Regions from separate parts of the Streptomyces sp. P13-3-3 genome, predicted to be linked through region 2. Evidence: riboswitches for the same ligand, from Rfam matches in the RefSeq annotation. Region 2 holds a riboswitch; the other holds the start of a gene.

Region 1 (14,992 bases), 3.0 Mb from region 2:
CGCCCGGGCACTGGCCCCGGCGCCGTCGGTGCTGTTCGCCGACGAGCCGACCGCCCCGCTGCACCGCGTCGACCGCGCCCACGTACTGCGCACCTTGACCACGGCGGCCCGTTCGCACGGCATCACCGTGGTCCTGGCGACGCACGAGGCGCAGACCGCCGCCCTCGCCGACCGCACGGTGTCGCTGCTCGACGGACGGTGCGTGCGGACCGTCCACCTCCCCCCGGTCTCCGGACCGGCCGAGTCGGAAGGCCGGGCGGCGTGCTCGCTCTCCGTCTGAGCCTCGGGGCGCAGCCCGCCGTCCAGGTCCGCAGGCTCCTCGTCGCGGGCGCGTCGGCCGGCACGGGTTTCCTGCTGCTGAGCGCCCTCGGCCACGCCCTGAGCCACCCCGACCCCGCCGCCTCCGCGCTCCGGCTGGCCTGGTGCGCGGGCCCGCTGGCGTCCACCGTCTACCTCGCGCTCGCGGTCGCCCGCACCGACCCGGCGACCCGGCCCCGGCCCGGTCTGTCGGCGGTCGGGCTCGGCCCGGTCAAGCTGATGGCGATCTCGGCGGCGACCACGGCCGCGGCCTGCCTGCTCGGTTCCGTGCTGGCGCTGCTGGTCTTCCTCCAGCTCCGCGGCGACCTGACCGGGATGCCCCTCGGCGGAGGCGCGCGGGAGTTCCTGGCCGCGGGGCGCCCCCTGCCGCTCCCGGCCGCGCTGACACTGCTGGCCCTGGTGCCGCTCAGCGCGTCGGCCGCGGTGGCCATGACGCTGCGGCCGCGCGACCCGGTGACGGGCGCGGGCCGGACGGCACCGGCGTACGGCCGGTTCGGCGCCTACCGGCGCACGCCGGTGCGGGAGTCCTTCGGCGCGTACGGGCGGTTCGGCCGGCAGTTCGGGGCCGCCGCGCGCGAGCGGCGCACGGCCACGGAGCTGCCCGCGCCGGAGCAGGCCGGCGCGGAGGCGCCCTCGGCCGACGCGGCGGAGGAAACCGCCGACGGCTCCCCCGCCGTGGTCCCGCCCCCCGTGTCGACCGCCGCCCCGTCGGGGCTGCCCTGGGGGATCGCGGTGCTCGCGGTGGGGCTGGCGGTGGAGGCGCTGACGAGCCGTACCGGCTCCGAGGGCGGTCCGGCGGCGTTCCTCGGGCTGGCCCTGACCTCCCTCGGACTGGCCCTGGTCGGACCCGGACTCGCCCATCTGTGCGGGCGGCTGCTCCAGGCGGTGCGGCCGGGCGCGCTGCGACTGCTGGCCGGGCGGGTGCTGATGACGGAGGCGACGCGCATCGGACGCCCGCTGGGCGTGGTCTGCGCGGTGGTGTCGGCCGCGTACGCGATGGCGTCGCTGCACGACCGGGACGACCCGTCGGCCGGTCCGCTCGTGGTGCTCGGGGTGCTGCTGGTGGTCGGCTGCACGGTGGCGACGCTGCTCACCGCGGCCGTCGAGGCCAAGCAGGCGCACGCGGACACCACGGCCTCGCTGCGGCGGCTGGGGGCGCCCGCGGGGACGCTGCGCCGGGCCGCCGTCCTGCGCGCGGCCGCGCTGCTCGCCCTGTTCGGACCGCTCACCGTGGCAGTGGCCGAGCTGTCGGCGTGGCCGCTGGGCGGCTGAGCGGACACGGCCGAAAAAACCTTCCCCCTGGGCGATGAGTTCCGCTCGGACCCGGGGTCTACCCCCTCGAACGGCACCACTTACAGGGAGAGGCCCCGTCATGTACCAGCAGATGATCTTCGTGAACCTGCCCGTCGAGAACATCGACGCGTCGCGGACGTTCTACACGGCGCTCGGCTACTCCATCAACGAGCAGTTCAGCGACGAGTCCACGGCGTCCGTCGTGATCAGCGACACGATCATCGCGATGCTGCTGACCAAGGAGAAGTACGCGCAGTTCACGAAGAAGGAGATCGCGGACGCCCGCACGAGCAGCGAGGTACTGCTGGCGCTGAGCGCCGAGAGCCGGGAGAAGGTCGACGAACTGGTGGAGAAGGCGCTGGCGGCGGGCGGCTCCGTGGCCGGTGACACCCAGGACCTCGGCTTCATGTACGGCCGCTCCTTCGACGACCTCGACGGCCACACCTGGGAGGTCGTCTGGATGGACCCGGCGGCCGTGGAGGGCTGACGGCAACGTAGGCTGGCGGCAGGGGTGTTGTCCTGCCGCCGGCCTTAACTGCGCCTCCGTTCACGGTCGGTGACCGTTCTCGGACGCTGCGGCCGAATCGATGCGGTCCCGAGGGCGCGTAAACGTACGGGTGGTTAACAAATAGGCAAAGCCCGGGTCCCCGGTAGGCATATGCGTTGACACTACTTATGCGGCGCTTATAGACCTGGGAGCCTCATGGGAGTGCTGATTCTTCATCACGCCTCCCTCAACCCCCCGCATTTGCGCATCATGTAAAGGACAAACGTGGCAGTTCTGTCCGTATCACGCCGTACCGTGACCCGCTCCGTGCGCGCCCTCGGTGTCGTCTCCGCGTCCGCCGCGCTCGCGCTCGGTGCCGCCGGCAACGCCGCGGCGTGCAACATCAACGAGTTCTCGGCCGAGGCCAAGTGCGAAGGTGACAAGGGTGTCATCACCGTCACCGACGTCGACCCGGCCGGCGTCCCCGCCACCGTGACCGTGTTCCTCCAGAACAACGGCGCCGACATCGAGAAGATCGGCGAGCAGGTGGTCAAGGGGTCCAAGAAGGGCACCACCATCACCTTCGAGGAGGACTGGAAGCCCAACGCCGAGTACCGCATCCACGTCACGGCCAAGCCGTACGTGGACGAGGACATCAAGCCGAACCTGGTGACGCCGTCGACGCCGTGCAAGGAGGACGAGGAGGAGTCCCCGTCCCCCGAGCCGACGCCGTCGGAGGAGACCTCGGCCCCGGCCGAGGAGAGCGAGGAGCCGACCCCGGCCCCGTCGGAGAGCACGAGCGAGAGCGCTCCCCCGGCGGACACGTCGGACAACGCCCCGTCCCCGGCCGGTGAGTCCAACCTCGCCGAGACCGGCGCCAACTCCAACACCGGCATGATCGCCGGTGTCGCGGCCGCCCTGGTCGCCATCGGTGGCGGCGCCGTCTTCTTCGGCATGCGCCGCCGCGGGGCGAACAGCCAGCGCTGACGCCTCACGGAAACGCCTGCGGCCCGTCCCCGAACCGGGGGCGGGCCGCTCGCCGTTGAGCTGCCGTCAGCCGAACGTGGCCCGGTCCAGCCAGTGTTCGAGCACCGAGCGCTCACCGAGGACCTCGATGCGGGCGTCGTCCAGCGGGATACGGCGGTAGAAGGCGAGCAGCACCCAGGTGAGCGGCCCGCGCAGCGCGACCGTGGCCTTCTCGTGGTCCCGGCTCCAGGACACCCCCTCCTCGTCCAGCCTGATCAGCCACTCCGCCTCGGCCTCGGGTCCGGTGTCGGTGGCGTGCAGGTGGATCGTGCGCAGGGGTCCGCGCAGCTCGTGCACCTCGTCGTCGGGCAGCGTCCGCTGCGCCCACTCCACGATCTCCAGCCACTCGTCGACCGCGTCGGCGGCCACCTCGGGCGCGACCTCGTAGGGCAGTCCGGCGGCGAGCGTGGCGTCCGCGCGGTGCACGGTCACCTCATGGGTCATACGGCGGGCCCAGAAGCCGGCGTTCTCGATGCCCGCCCAGCTCCACACCCGGGCGTCCGGCCCGGCATCCCGCAGCGCGCCGACGGCCAGGTCGCCGCTCTCCGCCAGCCAGGCGTCCAGGACGGCGGCGTCCCCGCGCGCCTCGGGCCCGTCGAAGCCCGGCACGTCCTCCTCGGGGGTCTCCTTCTCGGCCCCCGTCCGCACCATCAGAGCCATCCAGCGCAGGGCGCCGCCGAGGTGCCGTACGAGTTGTTCCAGCGTCCAGTCGGGTGTGGTCGGCACCGCGCGGGACAGGTCCGCCCCCGAGGTCACCACCGACCTCAACTCCCCGATCTGATGGGCGATCTCGTCGCAGTAGCGCTCGTGAGCCAGTCGTGTCATGCCGCTCACCCTAGGCAACGGCGATCAGCCGAGCACGGCGATTTCCGCGCCGTCGAACTCCACGCCGGTGACGTCCCCGACGTCCGGGGCGTCCCGCAGCGCGCAGGCCGCCTCCAGCGGGGGCGCGTCCTCCGGCTGGAGACGCACGGCGACATGGGTGCCGCGGAAGGTGCGCGCGGTCACCGTGCAGCGCAGTCCCTCCCCGGCCGGGACCAGCCGGACCCCGGCCGGCCGGACCAGCAGGGGCCGCGTGCCCTCGGGCGCGTCCGGCGGCACCGGCACCTTGCCCCAGGGAGTGACGGCGACGCCGTCGGCGACGCTCGCCTCGACGACGTTCTCGAAGCCGAGGAAGCGGGCCACGAAGGCGTCGGCGGGCCGCTGCCACACCTCGAGCGGCGTGCCGGACTGGGCGATCCGCCCGTCGCGCATCACCACCACCCGGTCGGCGAGCGCGAACGCCTCGCCCTGGTCGTGCGTCACGGCCAGCACCGTGGTGCCCAGCCGGCCGAACAGGTCCCGCAGTTCGACGACGAGACGCTCCCTGAGCGACCGGTCGAGCTGGCCGAGCGGCTCGTCGAGCATCAGCAGCCGCGGGCTGGGCGCGAGCGCACGGGCCAGCGCCACCCGCTGCTGCTCACCCCCGGACAGGGCGGCGACGGCCCGCCCGGACGCCCCGGGCAGCCCGACCAGCTCCAGCAACTCCTTCACGCGCCGCACCTGTTCGGCGCGGGGCGCGCCGTGCATGCGCAGGCCGAAGGCCACGTTGCCTCCCACGTCCCGCTGCGGGAACAGCTGGTGGTCCTGGAACATCAGCCCGACGCCCCGCCGGTGCGCGGGCACGCCCGCCTGGTCACGACCGTCGAGCAGGACCCGCCCGGCGTCCAGCGGCTGGAGCCCGGCGACCGCGCGCAGCAGCGTGGACTTGCCGCTGCCGCTGGGCCCGAGCACGCACACGATCTCGTGCTCGGCGACACCGAGGCCGACGGAGTCCAGCGCGGCCCGGCCGCCGAAGCGGACGGTCGCGTCCTCGAGACGCAGCAGGCTGTCGGCGGGCGGCTTGCCGTGGACGGACGGCGTGCCGTGGACGGGCAGGTGGCTGTCGGTGGGCGGCTGCCTGTCGGTGGACGGCCGGCTCTCGGTAGGCGGCTGGTTCTCGGTGGGCAGCTGGGCCCCGGTGGGCGGCTGGCTGTCGGTGGGCATCTAGAACTCCCCCGTCCGGTCGGTCCGCAGCCGCTCCAGCACGAGCAGAGCCACGGCGCACACGATCATCAGAATCGTCGACAGGGCCATCGCCTGCCCGTAGTTGAGGTCCCCGGGCCGCCCCAGCAGCCGCGCCACGGCCACCGGCAGGGTGGGGTTGTCCGGCCGCGCGATGAACACCGTCGCCCCGAACTCCCCCAGCGACACCGCGAAGGCGAACCCGGCGGCGATCAGCAGCGCCCGCCGCACCAGCGGCAGGTCCACCTCCCGCCACGCCCGCCACGGCGACGCCCCCAGCACCGACGCCGCCTCCCTGAGCCGCACGTCCACCGCGCGCAGCACCGGCAGCATGGTCCGTACGACGAAGGGGACGCCGACCAGTGCCTGCGCGAGCGGCACCAGGATCCAGGAGGCGCGCAGGTCCAGCGGGGGCTCGTCGAGAGCGATGAGGAAGCCGAAGCCGACGGTCACCGCGGACACGCCGAGGGGCAGCATCAGCAGCGCGTCGAACCCGCGCACCAGCCGTCCCGCGTCCCGCCGGGTCAGCGCGACGGCGGCGAGACCGCCGATCACCACGGCGATCACGGTGGCGGTGACGGCGTAGCGCAGGGAGTTGCCGATCGCCTCGATCGGGGCGACCAGGAAGACGCCGCCGTCGGCCTCGGTCAGCGCCCGGTAGTAGGCGAGACCGACGCCGGCGAAGGACCGCTGCACCAGAACGGCGAGCGGCAGGAGCAGGAGGACGACGACCGTGGCGACGACCCCGCCGAGCAGCGCCCACTGCCCGGCCCCGCGCGGGCGGCGGGCGGTGGCCGAGGCGTCGACGAGCCGCAGCGCGGTCTCCCGGCGCCGCACGGTCCAGGCGTGCAGGGCGAGGATCGCACCGACGGCGACGAACTGGATCAGCGTGAGGACGGCGGCCGTGGACAGGTCGAAGATGTCCGCGGTCTGCCGGTAGATCTCCACCTCCAGGGTGGAGAAGGCGGGTCCGCCGAGGATCTGCACCACGCCGAACGACGTGAAGGTGAAGAGGAAGGCCATCAGCGCGGCGGCGGCCACGGCGGGCGCGAGCGCCGGGAGGGTGACCGTGCGCCAGGCGGTGAGGCGGGAGGCGCCGAGCATCCGCGCGGCCTCCTCCTGGCGCGGGTCGAGCTGCGCCCACAGCCCGCCCACGGTGCGGACGACCACGGCGTAGTTGAAGAAGACGTGCGCGAGGAGGATCGCCCAGACCGTGGTGTCCAGGCGCACGCCCCACAGCTCGTCCAGCAGCCCGCCGCGCCCGACGAGCGCCATGAACGCCGTGCCGACGACGACCGTCGGCAGCACGAACGGCACGGTGATCACCGCGCGCAGCACCTGTCGGCCGGGGAAGTCGAAGCGGGCCAGGGCGTAGGCGCCAGGCAGGGCGATCACCAGGGTGAGGGCCGTGGAGAGGAGCGCCTGCCAGGTGGTGAACCACAGCACCTGGCGGATGTCGGACTGGCCGAGCACGTCCGCGATCCGCCCGGGCTGCCAGCCGCCGTCGGTCTTCAGCCCTCGGGCGACGATCGCGGCGACCGGGTAGGCGAAGAAGACGGCGAAGAACGCGGCCGGCACGGCCATGAGGCCGAGCCGGGCCGCGTTGCGGCGCCACCATCCGGGCCGCCGCGGTGTCACTTCAGTACGAGCGAGGTCCACGACTTGACCCACTGGTCACGGTTTTCGGCGATCTTCGCCGGGTCCATGGTCCGCGGCTCCTTCGCCTGCGGCCCGAACTGCACGAACTCCTCCGGCACCTGGGCGCCCTCACGCACCGGATACACGAACATGTTGAGCGGCATGTCCTCCTGGAAGGTCTTGCCGGCCATGAAGTCCAGGAGCGCCTTGCCGCCCTCGGGGTTCCTGGCGTTGCTCAGCAGACCGGCGTACTCGACCTGGCGGAAGCAGGTGCCCTCGGCGACGCCGGTGGGCGCCGTGTCGGGCCGCGGGTCGGCGTAGATCACCTCGGCGGGCGGCGAGGAGGCGTACGACACGACGAGCGGGCGGTCGGCCTTGGCCTTCTTGCCACCGGCCGAGCCGGAGAACTCCTCGTTGTACGCCTGCTCCCAGCCGTCGACGACCTTGACGCCGTTGTCCTTGAGCTTCCCCCAGTAGTCCTCCCACCCCTTGTCCCCGTACTCGGCGGCGGTGCCGAGCAGGAAGCCGAGGCCGGGCGAGGAGGTGGCGGCGTTCTCGACGACGAGGAGGTCCTTGTAGGCGGGCTTGGCCAGGTCGTCGAAGGTCTTCGGCGGGGTCAGCTTCTTCTTCTGGAACCACGCCTTGTCGTAGTTGACGCAGACGTCGCCGGTGTCGACGGGGGTGACGCGGTGCTTGTCCTCGTCGACCCGGTACTCGGGCAGGATCAGGTCGGAGCCCTTGGCCTCGTAGGACTGGAAGAGGCCGTTGTCGAGGGCGCGGGACAGCAGGGTGTTGTCGACGCCGAAGAAGACGTCGCCCTGGGGGTTGTCCTTGGTCAGGATCGCCTTGTTCACGGCCTGCCCGGCGTCGCCGTCCTCGAGGACCTTGAGCTTGTATCCGGACTGCTTCTCGAAGGCGGCGACGACGTCCTCGGACACGGCCCACGAGTTGTGACTGACGAGGGTCACGGTCTTCGAGCCCTCGCCGCCGGCGCCGCCGCCGTCCCCGCCGGACGAGCCGCAGGCGGACAGTGTGACGAGCCCCAGCCCGACGGCCAGGACGGTGACCTTCTTGGTGATGCCCACTTGATTCCTCCTGGAGTGACCAGGAAGAGACGCGGCCCTGCCCGGGATCCCCGGCGGGGTCCCGGGCAGGGCGCAACAGCTCGAGTGATGACCGATCTCCCTACCCAGAATGACCTGGGCCAGGTTCGGAGGGTCTGCGGCCGGTGCCGCACTCTCAGCGCTGTGGCGCTCCCCTGTCGGAATATGCAGATGTGTTGACGCCGGTCAGACTACCGCTCGGTGGCGGCGAGCTGACCACACGCCCCGTCGATCTCCTGACCACGGGTGTCCCGGATCGTCACCGGCACACCGTGCGCGGCGATCGCCTCGACGAACGCCTTCTCGTCCTCGGGCCGCGACGCGGTCCACTTGGAGCCGGGCGTCGGGTTGAGCGGGATGAGGTTGACGTGCACGGGACGCCCCTTGAGCATGCGCCCGAGCCGGTCACCGCGCCACGCCTGATCGTTGATGTCCCGGATCAGCGCGTACTCGATGGACAGCCGGCGCCCGGACTTCGCCGCGTACTCGAACCCGGCGTCGAGCACCTCGCGCACCTTCCACCGTGTGTTCACGGGGACGAGGGTGTCGCGGAGCTCGTCGTCGGGGGCGTGCAGCGAGATCGCCAGGCGGCACTTGAAGCCCTCGTCGGAGAACCGGTGGATCGCCGGGACGAGACCGACGGTGGACACGGTGATCCCGCGCTGCGACAGGCCGAGGCCGTCGGGCTCGGGGTCGGTGAGGCGGCGGATGGCGCCGACGACGCGGTTGTAGTTGGCGAGGGGCTCGCCCATGCCCATGAACACGATGTTGCTCAGCCGCGCGGGCCCGCCGGGCACCTCGCCCTCGCGGAGCGCGCGCATGCCGTCGACGATCTGGTGCACGATCTCGGCGGTGGACAGGTTCCGGTCCAGCCCCGCCTGCCCGGTCGCGCAGAACGGGCAGTTCATGCCGCAGCCGGCCTGCGAGCTGATGCACATGGTGACCCGGTCCGGGTACCGCATCAGCACGGACTCGACGAGCGTCCCGTCGAACAGCTTCCACAGCGTCTTGCGGGTCGTCCCCTGGTCGGTGGACAGGTGCCGCACGACGCTCATCAGCTCGGGAAGCAGCGCTTCCCGCAGCTTGCCGCGCGAACCGGCGGGGATGTCGGTCCACTGCTCCGGATCGTGCGCGTACCGCGCGAAGTAGTGCTGCGAGAGCTGCTTGGCACGGAACGGCTTCTCACCGACCGCGACGACCGCCTCCTTGCGCTCGGCAGGCGTGAGATCGGCAAGATGCCGCGGCGGCTTCTTGGCTCCGCGCGGCGCGACGAATGTAAGTTCTCCGGGCTTAGGCATGGCTGTACCAGTGTCGCAGATCCAGATGGGTGACCTGCGGGTGTCGGGGGCCACACCTGTCGGTGGGGGGCGTCGCTGGTCGCTCTTGAGCGCCTCCGACGGCCCGGGGGCGATCACTCGACGCTTGCGCGCCACTCATCGAGCCGTGCCGCCGAGTGCCGTTGCCGTCCATCGTCGGCGCTGTCAGCACAGCCGTCGTCGCCGTGGGCGACACCGCACCGCTTCATTAGTTCGGTCACAGTGGTCGGCGACCAAGCATCAAGCGCCGACACCGTCGGTCGCCGAGCCGTCGGTGACCGGCTTGGTACGTCGTCGTCCGGCGTCGTTGACGTCAGCGGTGGATGCCAGTGCGCGACTCAGCGGGAAGGCCGCACTCAGCACCAATACGCCGAAGAGCGTCATGGGCAAGAGCCCGACCGGACGGACGAAGGCAGCCGGGTGCGTCAGGACGGCATCCCACTGAACCCACCAGTTCGCAGTGAGGTCGACGAGCATGATGCCAGCACAAAGGAGCGGCCCGAGTGGGTGGACACGGACGGTCAGCAGGGCCGCCAACGGATCCAGCAGGAGGAGAGCGTGGAACAGCAGTTGCACCGGTACCGGCGCGTAGCTGTACGCGGCCGGCCCGCCCGCCACCAAGAAGTACGCGTGCGCCACCGTTCCTTCGAGAAATCCGACGACGTACACAGCCACCAACCACCGAGCCCACGTCGGGCGACTCCCCCACCGCATTCCGATCACTCTAGGCCGCCAGCTCGTCAGAGGCGCCGGATCCGACGACGATCGGACATCACCGGTGTGAAAGATCCCGTATGCGGATCAGGCTGACCCGCAGACGCTGGCGTACCACACGTCGGATCTGTGGCTGCTGGTGCCCGCAGTTCCCCAGACGGAGTGCAGCAGGAAGAGGGCGTTGCCGCGGGGCTGCCGGTCACGCCGTAATCGGGTCGCGCCCCGGCCGGGCCGCGTCCTACTCTGCGCGCCATGGCAAAGGCACCCGTTCTCACACCCCGCGCGGACGACTTCCCCCGCTGGTACCAGGACCTGGTCGGCAAGGCCGAGCTGGCCGACAACGGGCCGGTGCGCGGCACCATGGTCGTGCGACCGTACGGGTACGGCCTGTGGGAGCGGATGCAGCAGGAGGTGGACGCCCGGATCAAGGCGGCCGGCGCGCAGAACGCGTACTTTCCCCTCTTCATCCCGCAGTCGTACCTGACGAAGGAAGCCGAGCACGTCGAGGGGTTCGCGCCGGAACTGGCCGTGGTCACGCACGGTGGGGGCAAGGAGCTGGAGGAGCCCGTCGTCGTCCGCCCCACGTCCGAGACGATCGTCAACGACTACTTCTCCAAGTGGGTGCAGAGCTACCGCGACCTCCCGCTGCTGATCAACCAGTGGGCGAACGTGGTCCGCTGGGAGCTGCGGCCGCGGGTGTTCCTCCGTACGACGGAATTCCTGTGGCAGGAAGGCCACACGGCACACGCCACCTACGAGGACGCCCGGGACTACGCCGCGCGCATCCACCAGGAGGTGTACGCCGACTTCCTGGTGAACGTCCTCGCCATGGACGTCGTACCGGGTCGCAAGACGGTCAGGGAGCGGTTCGCCGGCGCGATCAACACGCTCACTCTGGAAGGCATGATGGGCGACGGCAAGGCCCTCCAGCTGGCCACGAGCCACGAACTGGGCCAGAACTTCGCCAAGGCGTTCGGGACGCGCTACCTGTCGAAGGACGGCCGTGAGGAACACGTCTGGCAGACGTCGTGGGGTTCCACTACCCGGATGGTCGGCGCGCTGGTGATGACGCACGGCGACGACGACGGCCTTCGCGTCCCACCGCGTCTGGCCCCGGTTCAGGTGGTCGTCGTGGCTGTCAAGGGCGACGACGCGGTCCTGGACACGGTCCGTGGGATCGCCGACCGGTTGAGGACGGCCGGTGTCCGCGTGCAGGTCGACGACCGCACCGACACGCCGTTCGGCCGCCGCGCGGTCGACTGGGAGCTCAAGGGGGTGCCGGTACGCGTCGAGGTCGGGCCGCGTGACGTGGAGAACGGCACCGCCGCGCTGGTCCGTCGCGTGGCGGGAAGCAAGGAGCCGACGCCGATCGGGGCGCTGCCCGAGATCCTGCCCACGGTGCTGGAGGACGACCAGGCGCTTCTGCTGGCCCAGTCCCGTCAGCGTCGCGACGACCGCACCGTCGAGGTGACCACGGTCGAGGAGGCCGCGGAGGCGGCGAGCACCGGCTGGGCGCGCATCGCCTGGGAAACCCTGGGCGTGGAGGGTGAGGCCAAGCTCGCCGAGCAGGGCGTCACCGTGCGGTGTTTGGTCGCGGCGGACGGTTCCGTTCCCGTGAGCGACGACCAGCCTGGCAACATCGCCGTCGTGGCACGCGCGTACTGACCGGCCCCGGTCAGCGGTGATCCGGTCACGGGATCGTCACTGACCGACCCCGGTCAGCGGTGATCCGGGCACGGGATCGTGGCGTCCTCGAGCGCCGAGCCCGTGAGGACGGCTCCGGACAGGTCCGCCCCCATGAGGACCGCTTCGGAGACGTCCGCGCCCGTGAGGACCGCTTCGGACAGGTCCGCCGCCGTGAGGACCGCGCCCCTCAGGTGCGCGTCGGTCATGTCCGCGTACATCAGGTCCGCGCCGGTCAGGTCCACGCCGCACAGCAGCGCGGAGCGCAGGTCCGTGTCGGTCAGTGCCGCGTCCCGCAGAACAGCGCCGTTCATGTTCGCGTGACTCAGCTGCGCGTTGCTCAGGTTCGCGTCGGTCAGGTTCGCGCCGGTGAGATGGGCGTGCCTCAGGTCCACGCCCGTCAGGTTCGCGTGGCTCAGATCCGCGCCGGTCAGATCCGCACCGCTCAGGTCCGCGCCATAGGCGTCCGCATGGCGCAGGTCCGCGCCCATGAGCGCCGCGCCGCGGAGGTCCGCCCCGCACAGGTTCAGGGGGTCCGCGCTGTAGGGCTGCCGGGGGCGGGCGAGATCAGCGGCCTCCGGGACTGCCGCGGCGGGCACGCGCCCGGCGCTCCGTGTGATGGCTTCGGCCGTGGCTTCCAGGGCGCCGGCCGGGGCGTCGGGACAGGACAGGTAGAGCAGTCCGCGAAGGCGGGCCTCGTGCTCCGCACGCTCGTCGTCCGTCATGTCGCCTCCGGCGCCGGCCGTCGGCTGAGGGAGGGGTGCCTGAGGCCTGACGCAGACGGGGCAGCGGTGACCGGGCACGTCGCCGACCGCCAGCAACACGTGGACGGCCTCGCGCTCCGCCGCCCGCGAGGCCGCCGCCGGCCGGGGCCACGCCCCCGCGATCGCTGCGGACAGCAGGACGAAGTGCTGCTCCGCCCGCTCCCGGTCGGGCTCGGCACCGCCGTGACTGTGACGCGCTTCGAACGCCGAGACGGCAGCCCTGACGGACGCGCCGCCTTGCTCATGCAGCAGGTGCAAGGTGATCACCAGCGGCCCCTTTCGTCGTCACGATCGCAGGACCTGTTCGGCATGTGGACAGCATTCGGGCCCCCGTCCCAGCGGGACGAGGGCCCAAAGGTCATGGCGCTACGAGAGGAACCTCAGCCCGACCCCACGAAGACCGCCAGCAGCAGCCACACCACCGGCGCCGTCGGCAGGAGGGAGTCCAGGCGGTCCATGATGCCGCCGTGGCCCGGCAGCAGCGTGCCCATGTCCTTGATGCCGAGGTCACGTTTGATCATCGACTCACCGAGGTCGCCCAGCGTGGCGCTCGCGGCGACCGCGAGACCCAGCAGCAGGCCCTGCCACCACTGGCCGTCGTCGATGAGGAACTGCATGCACAGCGCGCCCGCCGCCATCGAGAAGCCGACCGCGCCCAGCAGGCCCTCGCGGGTCTTGCCGGGGCTGATGCGCGGGGCGAGCTTGCGCTTGCCGAAGCGCCAGCCGACCGCGTACGCGCCGGTGTCGCTGACCACGGTGAGCAGCAGGAAGGTCAGCACGCGCCAGGGGCCGTCCTCGGCCTTCAGCAGCATCGCGACGAACGTCGCCAGGAAGGGGACGTAGAACACCGCGAAGACGCCCGCCGTGACGTCCTTGAGGTAGCCCTCCGGCGGTGCCGTCATGCGCCACACCAGCACCGCCAGCGTGGTGAGCGCCATGGCGACCCACGCGCCCTCCGCGCCCCGGGCGTACCCGGCGACGACCATCGCCGCGCCGCCCAGCGCCAGTGGGACGAGGGGCGCCTTGATCCCCTTGCGCTCGTCCAGCCGCGTCGTCAGCTCCCACAGGCCCACCACGACGGCGACCGCGATCACCCCGACGAAGACGGCCTTGACGAAGAACAGCGACGCGACGATCACCGCGCCGAGTCCGACGCCGACGCCTATCGCCGCGCCGAGGTCCCGCCCCGCGCTCTTCTTCTGCGGTGCGGGGGCCGGCTGCGGGGCGTGGGGCATGGGCTCCGGATTCTGCGGCACCTCCCCCGGCAGGGGGCGGGCCCGCGTCGGCTCGTCTCGGAACAGGGGGCCGCTCAGCCGAGCAGCCCCCCGGTCCGCATCCTGGTCTCCGCCGTGTTCGGGTACGTCAGGCACGATGGGCATGGGCCGCGTCTGCTGTGCTTGGTGCGCATCGTACGCGGGACCCGCCGGGACAGCTCCCCGGTCGGGTCCCTGGTCGGACGGCCCCCAGTACCCGGTCTGCGGCGTCCCCCAGGAAGAGTCGTTCATCAGACCTCGAGCAGCTCCGCTTCCTTGTGCTTCAGGAGCTCGTCCACCTGGGCGACGTACTTCGCCGTGGTGTCGTCGAGCTCCTTCTCCGCACGGCGGCCCTCGTCCTCGCCGACCTCGCCGTCCTTGATCAGCTTGTCGATGGCTTCCTTCGCCTTGCGGCGCACGGAGCGAATCGAGATCTTCGCGTCCTCGCCCTTGCCCTTGGCGACCTTGATGTACTCGCGCCGGCGCTCCTCGGTCAGCTCGGGGAACACCACCCGGATGATGTTGCCGTCGTTGCTCGGGTTGACGCCCAGGTCGGAGTCACGGATCGCCTGCTCGATGTTGCGCAGGGCGCTCTTGTCGAACGGGGTCACCACGGCCATGCGCGGCTCGGGCACGGAGAACGAGGCCAGCTGGTTGATCGGCGTCGGCGCGCCGTAGTAGTCGGCCACGATCTTGTTGAACATCGCCGGGTGCGCACGGCCGGTGCGGATCGCGGCGAAGTCCTCCTTGGCGACCACGACGGCCTTCTCCATCTTCTCCTCGGCCTCGAGGAGGGTCTCTTCGATCACCACTTGCTCCTGCGTGTCTTGAGTAGGCCCGGCTGCGGTCCTCGGTCGGGGCGGCGGCCGGCTGCGTCGCGTCTTCTTCCTGCACGGTTCACGACCGGCAGGACATTGTCCATCCCCCGGTCAGTCGCGCCCGGCCTGGTCGTCCACCAGCGTGCCGATCTTCTCACCCTTGACGGCGCGGGCGATGTTGCCCTCCTTGAGGAGTTCGAACACGACGATCGGCAGGTTGTTGTCACGGCAGAGGGTGACGGCCGTGGCGTCGGCGACCTTGAGGTTGCGGGTGATGACCTCGCCGAAGCCGAGGGAGTCGAACTTGACGGCGTCGGGGTTGGTCTTGGGGTCGGAGTCGTAGACCCCGTCGACACCGTTCTTGCCCATGAGCAGCGCCTCGGCGTCGATCTCGAGGGCGCGCTGCGCGGCGGTGGTGTCGGTGGAGAAGTACGGCATGCCCATACCGGCGCCGAAGATGACCACGCGGCCCTTCTCCAGGTGGCGCACGGCGCGCAGCGGGATGTAGGGCTCGGCGACCTGGCCCATGGTGATGG
Region 2 (14,992 bases):
CATGGAGGCGCTCCACCGCGAGCGCTGCGAGGACACGGACGAGCCGGACCCGGCCTGCCCGGAGCTGAAGAAGGCCAAGGAGGCGGTGGCGACCGCCTCCTCCGTCGCGGACGACGTCGGCGACCTGGTCACCGGGCACCGCGCGGACCTGAAGAAGCTCGACGGTCATCTCGCCACCCTGGAGAAGCAGGCGCGCGCGCTCGCCGCCCGCGCCCCGCATCTCTCCGAGGACCTCGACGACGCCGTCAGCAAGATCAACAAACTGAACACCGGCGCCGGCAAGGTCGCCGCGGGGGCGAAGAAGCTCAACAAGGGGCTCGCCACCGCCGAGACCGGCGCCCTCGACCTGGACAAGGGCGTCAGGAAGCTGAAGACGGGCGCGGACGATCTGAGCGGCGGGCTCTTCAAGCTGGTCGACGGCTCCGAGGAGCTGGCGGGCGGTCTCCACGAGGGCGCCGAGCAGATCCCCGACTACGACAAGGCCGAGCGCGACGAGCGCACCGAGGTGATGGCCGACCCGGTGCGGCTGGTCAGCCACGACCTGCACAAGGCGCCCAACTACGGCACCGGCTTCGCCCCGTACTTCATCCCGCTGTCGCTGTGGGTGGGCGCGATGGTGGCGTACATGCTGATCGCGCCGATGAATCGGCGGGCGCTCGCGGCGGGCGCCTCCGCCTGGCGGATCGCGCTGGCGGGCTGGCTGCCGGTGGTGGCGATCGGGGTGCTGCAGACGGTGGCGCTGATGTCGGTGCTGCACTGGGGGCTGGGGCTGCGGATGGCGCGGGCGGCCGGGACGGTGGGCTTCCTGTTCCTGGTGACGGCCTGCTTCGCGGCGCTCGTGCAGTGGCTGAACGCCCGCTTCGGCGCGGCCGGCCGGATCCTGGTGCTGGCGCTGCTGATGCTCCAGCTCACCTCGGCGGGCGGCACGTACCCCGTGCAGACCAGTCCGGGCTTCTTCAACGCGCTGCACCCGTTCCTGCCGATGACCCATGTCGTGGAGGCGCTGCGGCGGCTGATCTCGGGCGGCGGTCTCGGGCCCGTGTGGACGGCCTGCGCGGTGCTGGCGGCCTTCACCGCCGGCGCGCTCGCGCTGACCGCGCTGTCGGCCCGCCGCAGGCAGGTGTGGACGCTCTCCCGGCTGCATCCGGAGCTGAGCCTGTGAACCGGCCGGCCGGAGCTCCTGTGAGAATCAGGGCCATGGAACGCAGCAGCACCACGCCGGGCGGCAGCGCCCGCCGCGAGGCCACCCGGCAGAAGCTCTACGAGGCGGCCGTCACGCTCATCGCCGAACAGGGGTTCTCCGCCACCACCGTGGACGAGATCGCCGAGCGGGCGGGCGTCGCGAAGGGCACCGTCTACTACAACTTCGCGAGCAAGTCGGTCCTCTTCGAGGAGCTGCTGCGGCACGGGGTCGGCCTGCTGACCGCCTCGCTGCGGGAGGCGGCCGAGGGGACGGAACAGGAGGGCGGGAGCAAGGTCGACGCCCTGGACGCCATGATCCGGGCGGGACTGGTCTTCATCGACCGCTACCCGGCCTTCACCCAGCTGTACGTGGCGGAGCTGTGGCGCACCAACCGGGCCTGGCAGTCCACGCTGATGGTGGTGCGGCAGCAGGCCGTGGCGGTGGTCGAGGGGGTGCTGCGCGAGGGCGTGGCGGCCGGGGAGTTCAGCGAGGAGATCGACGTCCCGCTGACGGCGGCGGCGCTGGTGGGCATGGTGCTGGTGGCGGCGCTCGACTGGAAGTCGTTCCAGCCCGAGCGGTCCCTGGACGACGTGCACGCGGCGCTGTCGCGGCTGCTCCAGGGCCGGGTCAGCGGCCGCGGCCAGTAGTCACCGGCGCCGGACACGCGAAGGCGCCGGTCCGTCGGTGGCCGCGTCCCCCGCGGGCCACCGGCCGGGCCGGCGCCTCCCTGTTCCCCACGTCCCCCCGTGGAACCCCCGTCGCGGTCGTTCCCCCGGGTTCCCCCGTGCCTCGCTCCCGCCGACGGCGCCGGCGGAAGGAGCGGATCGCGGGCCGGTCCCCGTTCCGGCACCCCGTGTCGCCGGTTCCGTGGGCCCGGGCCCTCTCTCCGTGGTCTCCACTCTCCCGTTCCCACCGGCCGCGGCCCATCCGCCGCCGTACTCATCTCGCCGGCTAGGTACCTGTACTCACGCCTGCGCACGCGGGCCCACCACGGCGCGCGTCCGCGCGGTCACGCTGCGGGGGCGCGGACACTCGGGGCCGGGCCCCTGACCGGCGGCGGATAAAGTCCCTGACATGGCACGGATTGCGGTGATCGGCGCCGGTGCGGGCGCGCTGGCGGCCGCCGCCCGGCTGGCCGTCGCGGGCCACCGGGTGGCGGTGTACGAGCGGACGGAGACGTACGGCGGCGCGCTGCGCCGCCGGGAGCGGGACGGGTTCGCCTTCGACACGGGCCCCGGGCTGCTGCCGCTGCCGGCCGTCTACCGGGACCTGTTCGTGAAGACGGGCCGGGAGCCGCTGGAGGAGTGCGTCGAGCTGGTGCAGGCCGACCCGTCGTCGCACCACGTCTTCGCGGACGGCACCGAGGTCTCCCTGCCGAACGCCTCCCGCGCGGGCGTGGTCTCCGCGGTGGAGGAGGCGCTGGGCGCGGACGCGGCGCGGCGCTGGGGCGACTTCCTGGTGCGGGCCCGCGAGGCCTGGGACCGGGCGCGCCGCCCGCTGCTGGAGGAGCCGCTGTGGCCCAACTGGCGGGTGCTGGCCGGGCGCGAGCCCTACCCGGCGGTCCCGCACCGGCGGCTGCTGCGCGTGCGCCAGGCGGCCACGCTGGCCGAGGTCGGCGAGTGGGAGCTGCGCGACCCGCGGCTGCGGGCGCTGCTGGAGAGCCACGCCCTGGCGTTCGGCCTGGACCCGCGGACGACGCCGGCGAGCGCGGCGGTGCTGCCGTACATGGAGCACGCCTTCGGCACCTGGTACGTGCGGGGCGGGCTGCGGGAGCTGGCGCGGGCGATGTACGAGCGGTGTCTGGCCCGCCGGGTGGAGTTCCGGTTCGGCGCGGAGGTCACCGCGGTGCGGGAGAAGGACGGCCGGGCGGCGGGCGTGGAACTCGCCGACGGCACGGCGGTGGAGGCGGACCTGGTGGTCGCGGGGGTCGGTCCCGGGCCGCTGGAGCGGATGTGCGGCACGCGGCTGCGCGGTGAGGGCGAGGTGCCCGCCCGGCGGGACGGGGCGAGCCGGACGACGGTGCTGCTGGCGCTGCGCGGTGCCCGCCCGGAGAGCACCCCGCACCGGACGGTGGTGCACACCCGGGACCGTGCGGCGGAGCTGGACGCGCTGTCCGGCGGCGGGCTGCCCTCCGAACCGACCGTGACCGTGCTGCGGCCGGACGATCCGGCGCTGGTGCCGGACGCCGGGCACGAGGCGGTGACCGTGACGGCGGTGGCGCCCCCCGGGGCGGACGGTGCCGAGGAGTTCGCGGAGCGGATGATCACGGCCGCCGCGCGGGCGGTGCCGGACCTGCGGGACCGGCTGCTGTGGCACGAGGTGCGCACGCCCGAGGACGTCGAGCGGGAGACGGGCGCGGAGGGCGGCGCTGTGCCGGCGCCGGCGCTCGCCGCGGCGGACGGCCGGTTCCTGCACGCGTCCAACACCACGCGGCTGCCGGGGCTTTTCACCGTCGGCGGCTGGTCGCACCCCGGCGGCGGGCTGCCGCACGCGGGGATGTCGGGGGCGCTGGTCGCCGGACTGGTCGTGGAGGGGCCGGACTTCCGCGGCTCCCAGTGAACTCGGGCCGCGTCACGGGCGGTTGAGGGCGTCCTCGGCCGCCCGTGGCCGCCCGTCCGCTCAGTAGCGGTACTGCTCGTCGTACCCGTTGCCCTGGGCGCCCTGCTGCTGGCCGCCGTCCTGGTACGGGTACTGCTGCTCGGGCGGGAGTTCGCCGCCGTACGGGTCGTCGGCGCTGCGCTGCTGCGGCACCCACAGGCCGCCGGCCGGGGTCTCGCCGCCGTAACCGCCCGTGGCGTACGGGTCCTGGGCCGCGTAGCCCTGCTGGGCGTACTGCTGGTCCGTGTAGCCCGTGTCGTACGTGCCGCCGCCGTAGGTGGTGTTGCCGATGTACGGGTCGGAGTACGCGGCGTACTGCTGGCCGGTGTCGTAGCCCTGCTGCTGCCCGTAACCCGAGTAGTCGTAGGCGTAGTTGGGGTCGGCGGTCTGCGCGGTCGCGGCGTACTGGTCCTGGCCCGCGTACTGGTCCTGACCCTGGCCCGCGTACCCCTGGTCGCCGTAGACGCCGTAGGACCCGGTGTCGTCGGGCATCGGCTGCGGCTCGTAGACGGCGGTGGACTCCGCGGCCGTCTGACGGTCGGCGGCGGGCGTGAAGACGTCGTCGCGGTCGTATTCGTCGTCGGCGCCGTAACCGGCCGTCACGGGGCCGGTGTCGAACGCGTCGGCGCGGTCGCCGGACGCCTCGAGGTCGGTGACCTCCAGTGTCGGCTCGTCGCGGCGCCCCTTCACGGCGGACAGCATCGGCGCGTTGACCGCCCAGCCGGCCTGGAAGCCGCGGCGGAACGACAGCGTGACGTAGGTCTGCCCGACGGCGAAGGCCGCGGCGCCCAGTCCGATCACCACCACGGACGGGATCAGCACGCCGAACACGACGCCGAGGAACCCGACGAAGGCGAGCAGCCGCCAGCGCAGGCGCGCCTTGTACTGCAGGAGCACCTCACCCAGCAACCACAGCGCGACGATGCCGAACGCGATGTAGAGGACCGTCCAGCCCATGTACGCCCCTCTCCCAGTGGTCGTTACGCAGTGTGTCGTATGCGCGTGCGACCGGTCTAGGCCTGCGGCGGGTGGTGCAGACCCAGGTTCTCGTAGATTTCCAGCGTCGCCGTGGAGTTGTTGAGCGTGATGAAGTGCAGACCGGGCACTCCTTCGGCCAGCAGCCGTGCGCAGAACTCCGTGGCGAAGTCGATACCGATGGAGCGTACCGCCGCCGGATCGTCCTTCGCTGTGAGGATCCGCTCTTTGAGGGCGTCGGGGAACACCGCATTACTGAGCTTTGGCAACCGTTCCAGCATCTTCACGCTGGTCACAGGCATGACCTCGGGAATCACGGGCGTCTCGCAGCCCGCCGCGTCGACTCGGTCACGCAGCCGCAGGTACGACTCCGGCTGGAAGAACATCTGGGTGATCGCGTAGTCGGCGCCGGCCCGGCACTTGTCCACGAAGTGGGCGACGTCGGTGTCCCAGTCCGCGGACCGCGGGTGCATCTCGGGGAAGGCGGCGACGCCCACGCAGAAGTCTCCCGACTCCTTGATGAGCCGCACCAGTTCGGCCGCGTAGGTGAGGCCCTGGGGGTGCGGGACCCAGTCGCCCATCGGGTCGCCGGGCGGGTCGCCGCGCACGGCCAGCATGTTGCGGATCCCGGCGTCGGCGTACTGGCCGATGATGTTGCGCAGCTCGGCGACGGAGTGCTCCACCGCCGTGAGGTGGGCGACCGGGGTGAGGGTGGTGTCGGCGGCGATCTGCTCGGTCGCCTTGACCGTGCCGGCCCGGGTGGAGCCGCCCGCGCCGTAGGTCACGGAGACGAAGCTGGGCGCGACGGCCTCGATCCTGCGGAGCGCGTTCCAGAGGTTCCGCTCGCCCTTCTCCGTCTTGGGGGCCCAGAACTCGAACGAGTACGTCGCCTTCCCGCTGGCGAGCATGTCGCGCACGGTGCGTGCGCGGTCCGTCCTGGTGGATGCGGTTCCGAGGGCCATACGGGCAGGGTAGCCACGGGTGGGCGGACCCCCAACCAGAAGCGGGATATTTGTCTGATTTGCCGACTTGGCGTCCACAGTGTGGACAAACTTGAGACGCGCTGGTCCCGGCGGGCCGGTCGCTCGTCAGCCGGCGTCCGCCGCCTCCCGGACGCGCCTGGACAGCTCGGCGGCGGCGGCGCCCGGGTCGTCCGCCTCGGTGAGGGCGCGGACCACGACCACCCTGCGGGCGCCGGCGTCCAGCACCTGGTCGAGGTTGGCGAGATCGATGCCGCCGATCGCGAACCACGGGCGGTCGGTGCCGAGCCCCGCGGTGTACCGGACGAGGTCCAGGCCGGGCGCGGGGCGGCCGGGCTTGGTGGGGGTGGGCCAGCAGGGGCCGGTGCAGAAGTAGTCCACGCCGGGCTGGACGGCGGCCGCGGCGGCCTCGTCCTCGGCATGGGTGGACCGGCCGACGAGTGTGTCGTCGCCGAGGATCGCCCGGGCGGCGGGGACGGGCAGGTCGCCCTGGCCCAGGTGGAGGACGTCGGCGCGGGCCGCGTGCGCGACGTCGGCGCGGTCGTTGACCGCGAGCAGCTTGCCGTGCCGGGCGCAGGCGTCGGCGAAGACCTCGAGGTGCTCGAGCTCTTCGGCGGCCTCCATGCCCTTGTCGCGGAGCTGCACGATGTCCACGCCGTGGGCGAGGACGGCGTCCAGGAAGTCGGGGAGGTCGCCCTGACGCTTGCGGGCGTCGGTGCAGAGGTAGACGCGGGCGTCGGTGAGGTGGGTGCGTGGGGTGTGGGTCATGGGTTCCCCCCGGGGTTCGGGTCGCGCTGCGGGCAGGCGGGCTCGTCGGCGGAACCCTATGTCGTGCCTGGCGGCACGTGGGATCCGGGAGCGGCGGCTCGCGCCGCTCCCGGTCGGGGGGTGCCTGCGGGTGCGTGGGGGCTTGGCGCGCAGTTCCCCGCGCCCCTCAGGCGGTCACCGGAACGTCGGTCGGACCATACGGGCCCGGCGTCGCGCGATTCTGCCCTGCGGGTACGTGAGGGCTGGGCGCGCAGTTCCCCGCGCCCCTTGGGGCGTCACGGGGAACGTGCGTCAGACTGCCAGGGCCTGGGCCCTGCGCTTCACCTCCGTGCCGCGGTTCTCCGCGAGGGCCTGCGCGGGGGTGCCCGGCAGGCTGGGGTCGGGGGTGAAGAGCCACTCCAGCATCTCTTCGACCGTGAAGCCGTCGTCCCGCAGGAGCGTCAGGGTCCCGGTCAGGCCCTTGACGACCTTGTCCCCGTCGATGAAGGCGGCGGGGACGTGCAGCGCACGGTTCTCACCGCGGCGCACGGCGATGAGCTGGCCCTCCTTGACCAGCTGCCGGACGCGCGTCACCTCGACGCCGAACTTCTCGGCGATGTCGGGGAGGGTGAGCCAGGCGGGGACGAGAGCATCGATCTTTGCGTCAATCTCGGTCACGGGACAAGCCTGCCACCTGCCACCGACAGTCGGAAGTCAGCCCCGTCCCGGCGCGTGGGCGAGTCGGTCAGACCGTCGCCGACTTCAGCGGCCGCGCCGGGTCCGCCACCCGCTCCGGGTCCACCGCGGCGCCCGACCCGATCAGCCGCCGCCCCTGCGCCAGGTCGCGGGGCCGTCCCACCGCGAGCAGCGCGACCAGCCGGTCCCCGCGCAGCCAGCACACGCTCCACGCCGGGTCGGCCGGGTCGCCGCGCCACACCGTGCGGTCGGCGTCCGCGTGGTGCCCGGCGTACTGCACGAACCGCCCGAACTGCTCGGACCAGAAGTACGGCACCGGGTCGTACACCTCGCGGCCCCCGCCGACGATGTTCGCGGCGACGGTGCGCGGCCCCTGGAGGGCGTTGTCCCAGTGGTGGACGAGGAGCCGCTCGCCGTAGCGGGCCGACGGGAAGGACGCGCAGTCGCCGACGGCGTACACGTCGGGCAGGGAGGCCGCCAGGTGCGCGTCGGCGAGGACTTCGCCGTGCGTGCCGAGGGCGATCCCGGACCCGGCCAGCCAGGCGGTGGCGGGGCGGGCGCCGATGCCGACGACGACCGCGCCGGCGGGCAGCCGGGTGCCGTCGTCGAGGAGCACGGCGCCGGGCTCGACGCGCGCCACGCGCGCGTGGGTGCGCAAGCCGACGCCGGCCTGCGCGTACCAGGCGGTCATCGGCGCGGCCACCTCCGCGGGCAGCACGCCCGCCAGCGGCCGTTCCTCGGCCTCCACGACGGTGACCGCGCAGCCCGCCTCCCGGGCGGCCGTGGCGAACTCCGCGCCGATCCAGCCCGCGCCGACGACCACGATGTCGTGCCGGCCGGCGAGCACCGGCCGCAGCCGTTCGGCGTCGTCCAGGGTGCGCAGCAGGTGCACGCCGGGCACGCCCTCCGCGCCGGGCAGCCGCAGCGGTTCGGCCCCGGTGGCGATGACCAGCACGTCGTACGGGACGGGCCCGGCCTCGGTGTCCAGCTCGTGGTCGCCGGGGCGCAGGCCGGTCACCTCGCAGCCCAGCCGCAGCTCGATCCCGAGCTCCTCGAAGTCCACCTCGAAGGCGGAGCTCTCGGCGGTGCCCAGCAGCACCGCCTTGGACAACGGCGGCCGGTCGTACGGCTGGTGGGGTTCCGCGCCGATCAGCGTCACCTCGCCGGTGAAGCCCCGCTCCCGCAGCGCCGCAGCGGTCTGCACGCCCGCCATGCCCGCGCCCGCCACCACGACCCGGCGCGGCGCGGCCCCTCCCGGTTCCTGCGTCTGCTCGCTCACCCGCTCACCATAGACACCCGTGCCCGCCGCGCCGGACCGCGGCCGCGCGGGGTCCCTTACGGCTGCGGCGCGGCGCGGGCTAGGGTGGCCCGCGTACACGCACTCGCGGGAGCCCGGGCGCACCGGGCTGAGAGGGAGGCTGGCGGCCTCCGACCGTACGAACCTGATCCGGGTCATGCCGGCGAAGGGAGGGGCTGGACGCCCATGTCGCCCACGCGTACCGCAGACGTCCTCGTCGTCGGGGGCGGGATCATCGGTCTGGTGACGGCCTGGCGGGCCGCGCAGGCCGGTCTCGCCACGACGGTCGTGGACCCCGATCCGGGCGGGGGCGCCGCCCGGGTGGCGGCCGGGATGCTGGCCGCCGTCACCGAGCTGCACCACGGCGAGCAGACGCTGCTCGGCCTCAACCTGGCCTCGGCCCGCCGCTACCCCGACTTCGCGGCCGAGCTGTCCGACCTCACCGGCCAGGACCTCGGCTACCGCCGCTGCGGCACCCTCGCCGTGGCGCTGGACGCCGACGACCGCGCCCACCTGCGGGAGCTGCACGCCCTGCACGAGCGTTCCGGACTGGACTCGCAGTGGCTGACCGGGCGGGAGTGCCGGCGCCTGGAGCCGATGCTGGCGCCGGGTGTGCGGGGCGGGCTGCGGGTGGACGGCGACCACCAGATCGACCCGCGTCGGCTGGCGTCCGCGCTGCTCACCGCCTGCGAGCGGGCCGGCGTCATCCTGCACCGCGCCTGGGCCGAGCGGCTCGTCGTCACCGGCGACCGCGCGACCGGCGTGGTCACGGCGGACGGCGGCGAGCTGGGCGCGGGCCAGGTGGTGCTGGCGGGCGGCAGCTGGAGCGGGCGGCTGGTGGGCGTGCCCGCGGAGGTGCTGCCTCCGGTGCGTCCGGTGAAGGGGCAGGTGCTGCGGCTGACCATGCCGGACCGTCCCGAGCCGTTCCTGAGCCGCACGGTGCGGGCGGTGGTGCGCGGCAGCCACGTCTACCTGGTGCCGCGCGAGAGCGGCGAGCTGGTGATCGGCGCGACCAGCGAGGAGATGGGCTGGGACACCACGGTCACCGCGGGCGGCGTCTACGAGCTGCTGCGCGACGCCCACGACCTGGTGCCCGGCCTCACCGAGCTGCCGCTCACCGAGACGCTCGCGGGACTGCGCCCCGGCTCCCCCGACAACGCGCCCCTGCTCGGCCCGACCCGCCTCGACGGGCTGCTGCTGGCCACCGGGCACCACCGCAACGGCGTGCTGCTGACGCCCGTCACCGGCGACGCCATGGCGCGGGTGCTGACCACCGGCGAGCTGCCCGACGAGGCCCTTCCGTTCACCCCCCGGCGCTTCGGCGCCCCCGTCCTCGCGGAGCAGTCCGTATGAACGCCCCGGTCACCACGGTCACCGTCACCGTCAACGGCGAGAGCCGTCAGGTCCCGCCCGGCACGGCCCTCGACCTCGTCGTCAGGTCGCTCACCGCGGCGCCCTCCGGAGTGGCGGCCGCCCTCAACGAAACCGTCGTCCCGCGCGCGCAGTGGCCCGCCACCCCCCTGTCCGAAGGGGACCGGGTGGAGGTCCTCACCGCCGTCCAAGGAGGCTGACCATGGCCGACGATCCCCTCGTCCTCGGCGGGCGGACCTACACGTCCCGGCTGATCATGGGCACCGGCGGGGCGCCGAGCCTCGACGTGCTGGAGCGGGCGCTGGTGGCGTCCGGCACGGAGCTGACGACCGTCGCGATGCGGCGGGTGGACCCCTCGGTGCAGGGGTCGGTGCTGTCGGTGCTGCGGAAGCTGGGCGTGGAGGTGCTGCCGAACACGGCCGGCTGCTTCACCGCCGGGGAGGCCGTGCTCACCGCGCGGCTGGCCCGGGAGGCGCTGGGCACGGATCTGGTGAAGCTGGAGGTCGTGGCGGACGAGCGCACCCTGCTGCCGGACCCGGTGGAGCTGCTGGACGCGGCGGAGACGCTGGTCGACGACGGGTTCACGGTGCTGCCGTACACCAACGACGACCCGGTGCTGGCGCGGAAGCTGGAGGACGTGGGGTGCGCGGCGGTGATGCCGCTGGGCTCGCCGATCGGCTCCGGCCTCGGCATCCGCAACCCGCACAACTTCGAGCTGATCGTGGAGCGCGCGGGCGTGCCGGTGATCCTCGACGCGGGGGCCGGCACGGCGTCGGACGCGGCGCTGGCCATGGAGCTGGGGTGCGCGGGCGTGATGCTGGCGTCCGCGGTGACGCGCGCGCAGGAGCCGGTGCTGATGGCGTCCGCGATGCGGAACGCGGTGGAGGCGGGCCGGCTCGCACGGCGGGCCGGGCGCATCCCCCGGCGCCACTTCGCGCGGGCGTCCTCGCCGGCCGAGGGCCGGGCGGAGCTGGACCCGGAACGGCCCGCGTTCTGAGGCGCCCGGCAGCCCGGCGTCGGCCTCGATTCGGACGCGGTCGGGTAACACAGGTCACAGGTCCGCTCCAACGGCGGTTGAACGGGCCGGGGCTGTCCTCACGGACTCGTAGACTCGCTGCGTGGACACGACCCTTCAGGACCCGCTGGTCGGGCAGGTGCTCGACGGCCGTTACCGCGTCGAGGCGCGGATCGCCGTCGGCGGGATGGCCACGGTCTACCGGGCCCTGGACACCCGCCTCGACCGGATCCTCGCGCTCAAGGTGATGCACCCCTCGCTGGCCACCGACGCCGGTTTCGTGGAGCGCTTCATCCGCGAGGCCAAGTCCGTCGCCCGGCTGGCCCATCCGAACGTCGTCCAGGTCTTCGACCAGGGCACCGACGCGGGGTACGTCTACCTGGCGATGGAGTACATCCCGGGCTGCACGCTGCGAGACGTGCTGCGGGAGCGCGGGGCGCTGCAGGCGCGGGCCGCGCTGGACATCCTGGAGCCGGTGCTGGCCGCGCTGGGCGCCGCCCACCGCGCGGGGTTCGTGCACCGCGACATGAAGCCGGAGAACGTGCTGATCGGGGACGACGGCCGGGTCAAGGTCGCCGACTTCGGCCTGGTCCGCTCGGTGGACACGGTCACCAACAGCACGGGCACGGTGCTGGGCACCGTCTCCTACCTGGCCCCGGAACAGATAGAGCACGGCACCGCCGACCCCCGCGTCGACGTGTACGCCTGCGGCATCCTGCTCTACGAGATGCTGACCGGCGAGAAGCCGCACGACGGCGACTCCCCCGCGATCGTCCTCTACAAGCATCTGCACGACGACGTGCCGCCGCCCTCCGCGGTGGTGCCCGGTCTGGCGCCGGCGCTGGACGCGCTGGTCGGGGCGGCGACCGCGCGCGACGCCGAGGTCCGCCCGGCCGACGCGGTGGCGCTGTTCGCCCTGACCCGCGAGTCGCGCGGCCGGCTCACCGACGAGCAGCTCGACGCGATGCCCCCGCAGGCGCTGTCCGCGGAGCACGACAACGCCGGCGACCGCACCAGCGTCATCCCGCGCTCCCTCACCGTGCCGCGTCCCCTTCCCGTGAACGAGGACGACGACGGCGCGGTCGACCGCACCAGCCGCTTCCGTTCCCCTCCCCCGCTGCCGCCCCGGCGCCGCACGGCGCTGCACCGCGGACCGGCGGCGATCGTCGTGGCCGTGCTGCTGGTGCTCGGCCTGGGCGCCGGCATCTGGTACATCAACTCCGGGCAGTTCACCAAGGTCCCGCCGGTGCTGTCGAAGACCGAGCAGGAGGCCCGCGACCGGCTCGCCGAGGCCGGACTGGACGTCGGCGAGGTCACGGAGGAGTACAGCGACACCGTCGAGCGCGGCAAGGTGATCAGCACCGACCCGGCGGCGGGCGCCCGCGTCCGCGGCAGCGCCTCGGTGTCCCTGGCCGTGTCCAAGGGCCCGCAGACCGTGCGGGTGCCCGACCTGGACGGCTACCGCCTGGACAAGGCCCGGTCCCTGCTGGAGGACGAGGGTCTGAAGCCGGGCATGGTGACCCGGGAGTTCAGCGACTCCGTGCCCAGGGACGCGGTGATCTCCACCGAGCCGGGCAAGGGCACCAAGGTCCGCGCGGACACCGCGGTGAAGCTGACGGTGAGCAAGGGCAGCCCCGTGGACGTGCCCGACGTCACCGGCGACGACCCGGAGGACGCGCGCGCCGAGCTGGAGGAGGCCGGGCTCAAGGTGGAGATCGCCGACGGGCGGGTCCACTCGGAGCACGACGCGGGCCAGGTGGCCCGGCAGACCCCGGGCGCCGGCGGTGAGGCCGCCGAGGGCGACACGGTCACCCTCACCCTGTCCAAGGGCCCGGAGATGGTCGAGGTGCCGGACGTCGTCGGCGACAGCGTGGACGAGGCCCGGGAGAAGCTGGAGGGCGCCGGGTTCGGGGTGAAGGAGGACCGCGGCCTGCTGGGCCTGTTCGGCGACACCGTCAAGGACCAGTCGGTGGACGGCGGCGAGACCGCGCCCAAGGGCTCGACGATCACCCTCAAGATCAGGTGACGGAGGGGGCCGTCCGGGTGACGCGCGCGGCCGTGACACCCTTGACGGGTGAAGAGTCACCCGTCCGGCCCCGCCCGCAACCCGATCGGCAGTCACGTGCCCGTGGCCGGGGGCCTGCATTCCGTCGGCCTGCCCTACGCCCGTGACCTGGGGGCCGAGACCGTGCAGGTCTTCGTCGCCAACCCGCGCGGCTGGGCCACCCCCGCCGGCAACCCGCTCCAGGACGAGGCGTTCCGCGCGGCCTGCGCCGAGGCGTCGGTCCCGGCGTACGTGCACGCCCCGTACCTGATCAACTTCGGGTCCCACACCCCGGCGACCGTGGAGCGGTCGGTGGAGTCCCTGCGGCACTCGCTGCGCCGCGGCCGGGAGATCGGCGCGCTGGGCGTGGTGGTGCACACCGGCAGCGCGACGGGCGGACGCGAGCGCGCGGTGGCACTGGCGCAGGTACGGGAGCACATGCTGCCGCTGCTGGACGAGCTGACCCGCGACGACGACCCGTACCTGTTGCTGGAGCCGACCGCCGGACAGGGCGCCTCGCTGTGCTCCCTGGTCGAGGACCTGGGCCCGTACTTCGAGCGGTTGGACGCCCATCCGAAGCTGGGCGTCTGCCTGGACACCTGCCATGTCTTCGCGGCCGGCCACGACCTGGCCGCGCCCGGCGGCGCGCACCGCACCCTGGACGAGCTGGCCGCGACCGTCGGCACGGGACGGCTGAGGCTGATCCACGCCAACGACTCCAAGGACGTCGTCGGCGCGCACAAGGACCGGCACGCCAACATCGGCGCGGGACACGTCGGCGAGGACCCGTTCCGGGACCTCATGACGCACCCGGAGACCGCGGGCGTACCGCTGGTGATCGAGACGCCCGGCGGCAAGGAGGGGCACGCGGCGGACGTGGAGCGGCTGAAGAAGCTCCGCGACGGCTGAGAGCCGGCGGGGTGGGTCAGAGCTCGGGGCCGTCCCCGGGCTCCTCCTGGTAGGAGTAGCGCTGCTCCCGCCAGGGGTCGCCGACGTTGTGGTAGCCGCGCTCCTCCCAGAAGCCACGGCGGTCGGCGGTCATGTACTCCACCCCGCGGACCCATTTCGGGCCCTTCCACGCGTACAGGTGCGGCACGATCAGGCGCAGCGGGAAGCCGTGCTCGGCGGTGAGCAGCTCACCGTCCTTGTGGGTGGCGAAGAGGGTGCGGTCGGACGTGAAGTCCTCGAGCCGCAGGTTGGAGCTGAATCCGTACTCGGCCCACACCATCACATGGGTGACGTCCGGTGCGGGCGGGGCGATCTCCACGACCGTGCGCGCCGGGATCCCGCCCCACTCGGCGCCGACCATGCTGAACTTGGTCACGCAGTGCAGGTCGGCCTCGACGGTGGTGTACGGCAGCGCCGTGAACTCCTCGTGGGTCCAGCAGTGCTTCTCGCCGTCGGCGGTGGCGCCGAAGACCCGGAACTCCCAGCGCTCCGGGCGGAACCTGGGGACGGGCCCGTAGTGGGTGACCGGCCAGCCCTTCTGGAGCCGCTGTCCCGGCGGGAGCTGGAGATCCGCCGCTCCTCGTGTCGCGCGCTCCCCCGATTCGCGTTCCGCCGGCTGACCCATGTCTCCATCCTGACAGACCGGGGGCCATGCTCCTGAACCGGGCCGCGCACATTCGGTCATTCATGGCCAGAACGGGCCAAGTATGGGATTACTTACTAAGTCGAGACTTACTGGACGATCTTTCATACCGGTGCAATCATGCGCCCCGACCCGCACATTTCCCCCCACGCGGAAGGAGCCCGCGCCATGCAGGGCGATCCCGAGGTCATCGAGTTCCTCAACGAGCAGCTGACCGCCGAGCTGACGGCGATCAACCAGTACTTCCTGCACTCCAAGCTCCAGGACCACAAGGGCTGGTACAAGCTCGCCAAGTACACCCGCGACGAGTCCTTCGACGAGATGCGTCACGCCGAGCTGCTCACCGACCGGATCCTCCTGCTGGACGGCCTGCCGAACTACCAGCGGCTGTTCCACGTCCGCGTCGGGCAGACCGTCACCGAGATGTTCCAGGCCGACCGCGAGATCGAGCTCGAGGCGATCGACCGGCTCCGCCGCGGCGTCGAGGTCATGCGC

What was found. Region 2 has a riboswitch for thiamine pyrophosphate ahead of thiO (glycine oxidase ThiO). Riboswitches for the same ligand answer to the same signal wherever they lie in the genome.
Region 1: it holds a riboswitch for thiamine pyrophosphate, as region 2 does, so the genes downstream of both, ACQZOG_RS21905 (thiamine ABC transporter substrate-binding protein) here and thiO (glycine oxidase ThiO) in region 2, are expected to answer to the same signal.

The regions. Positions count from the first base shown of each region.
Region 1 is NZ_CP192228.1:4,755,788-4,770,779, reverse strand. It holds gene ACQZOG_RS21940 (ABC transporter ATP-binding protein) at 1-280, shown strand, start outside; gene ACQZOG_RS21935 (hypothetical protein) at 262-1,590, shown strand; gene ACQZOG_RS21930 (VOC family protein) at 1,691-2,098, shown strand; gene ACQZOG_RS21925 (LAETG motif-containing sortase-dependent surface protein) at 2,414-3,085, shown strand; gene ACQZOG_RS21920 (maleylpyruvate isomerase family mycothiol-dependent enzyme) at 3,152-3,949, opposite strand; gene ACQZOG_RS21915 (ABC transporter ATP-binding protein) at 3,974-5,149, opposite strand; gene ACQZOG_RS21910 (ABC transporter permease) at 5,150-6,826, opposite strand; gene ACQZOG_RS21905 (thiamine ABC transporter substrate-binding protein) at 6,802-7,890, opposite strand; TPP riboswitch at 7,970-8,075, opposite strand; gene rlmN (23S rRNA (adenine(2503)-C(2))-methyltransferase RlmN) at 8,100-9,206, opposite strand; gene ACQZOG_RS21895 (hypothetical protein) at 9,465-9,893, opposite strand; gene proS (proline--tRNA ligase) at 10,191-11,603, shown strand; gene ACQZOG_RS21885 (pentapeptide repeat-containing protein) at 11,657-12,652, opposite strand; gene ACQZOG_RS21880 (phosphatidate cytidylyltransferase) at 12,766-13,890, opposite strand; gene frr (ribosome recycling factor) at 13,890-14,447, opposite strand; gene pyrH (UMP kinase) at 14,568-14,992, opposite strand, start outside.
Region 2 is NZ_CP192228.1:1,785,108-1,800,099, reverse strand. It holds gene ACQZOG_RS08130 (YhgE/Pip family protein) at 1-1,162, shown strand, start outside; gene ACQZOG_RS08125 (TetR/AcrR family transcriptional regulator) at 1,198-1,830, shown strand; gene ACQZOG_RS08120 (phytoene desaturase family protein) at 2,258-3,742, shown strand; gene ACQZOG_RS08115 (hypothetical protein) at 3,803-4,738, opposite strand; gene metF (methylenetetrahydrofolate reductase [NAD(P)H]) at 4,795-5,718, opposite strand; gene thiE (thiamine phosphate synthase) at 5,845-6,504, opposite strand; gene ACQZOG_RS08100 (Rv2175c family DNA-binding protein) at 6,796-7,161, opposite strand; gene ACQZOG_RS08095 (NAD(P)/FAD-dependent oxidoreductase) at 7,229-8,458, opposite strand; TPP riboswitch at 8,554-8,665, shown strand; gene thiO (glycine oxidase ThiO) at 8,663-9,829, shown strand; gene thiS (sulfur carrier protein ThiS) at 9,826-10,047, shown strand; gene ACQZOG_RS08080 (thiazole synthase) at 10,050-10,844, shown strand; gene pknB (Stk1 family PASTA domain-containing Ser/Thr kinase) at 10,966-12,888, shown strand; gene ACQZOG_RS08070 (deoxyribonuclease IV) at 12,937-13,815, shown strand; gene ACQZOG_RS08065 (sulfite oxidase-like oxidoreductase) at 13,832-14,479, opposite strand; gene bfr (bacterioferritin) at 14,666-14,992, shown strand, end outside.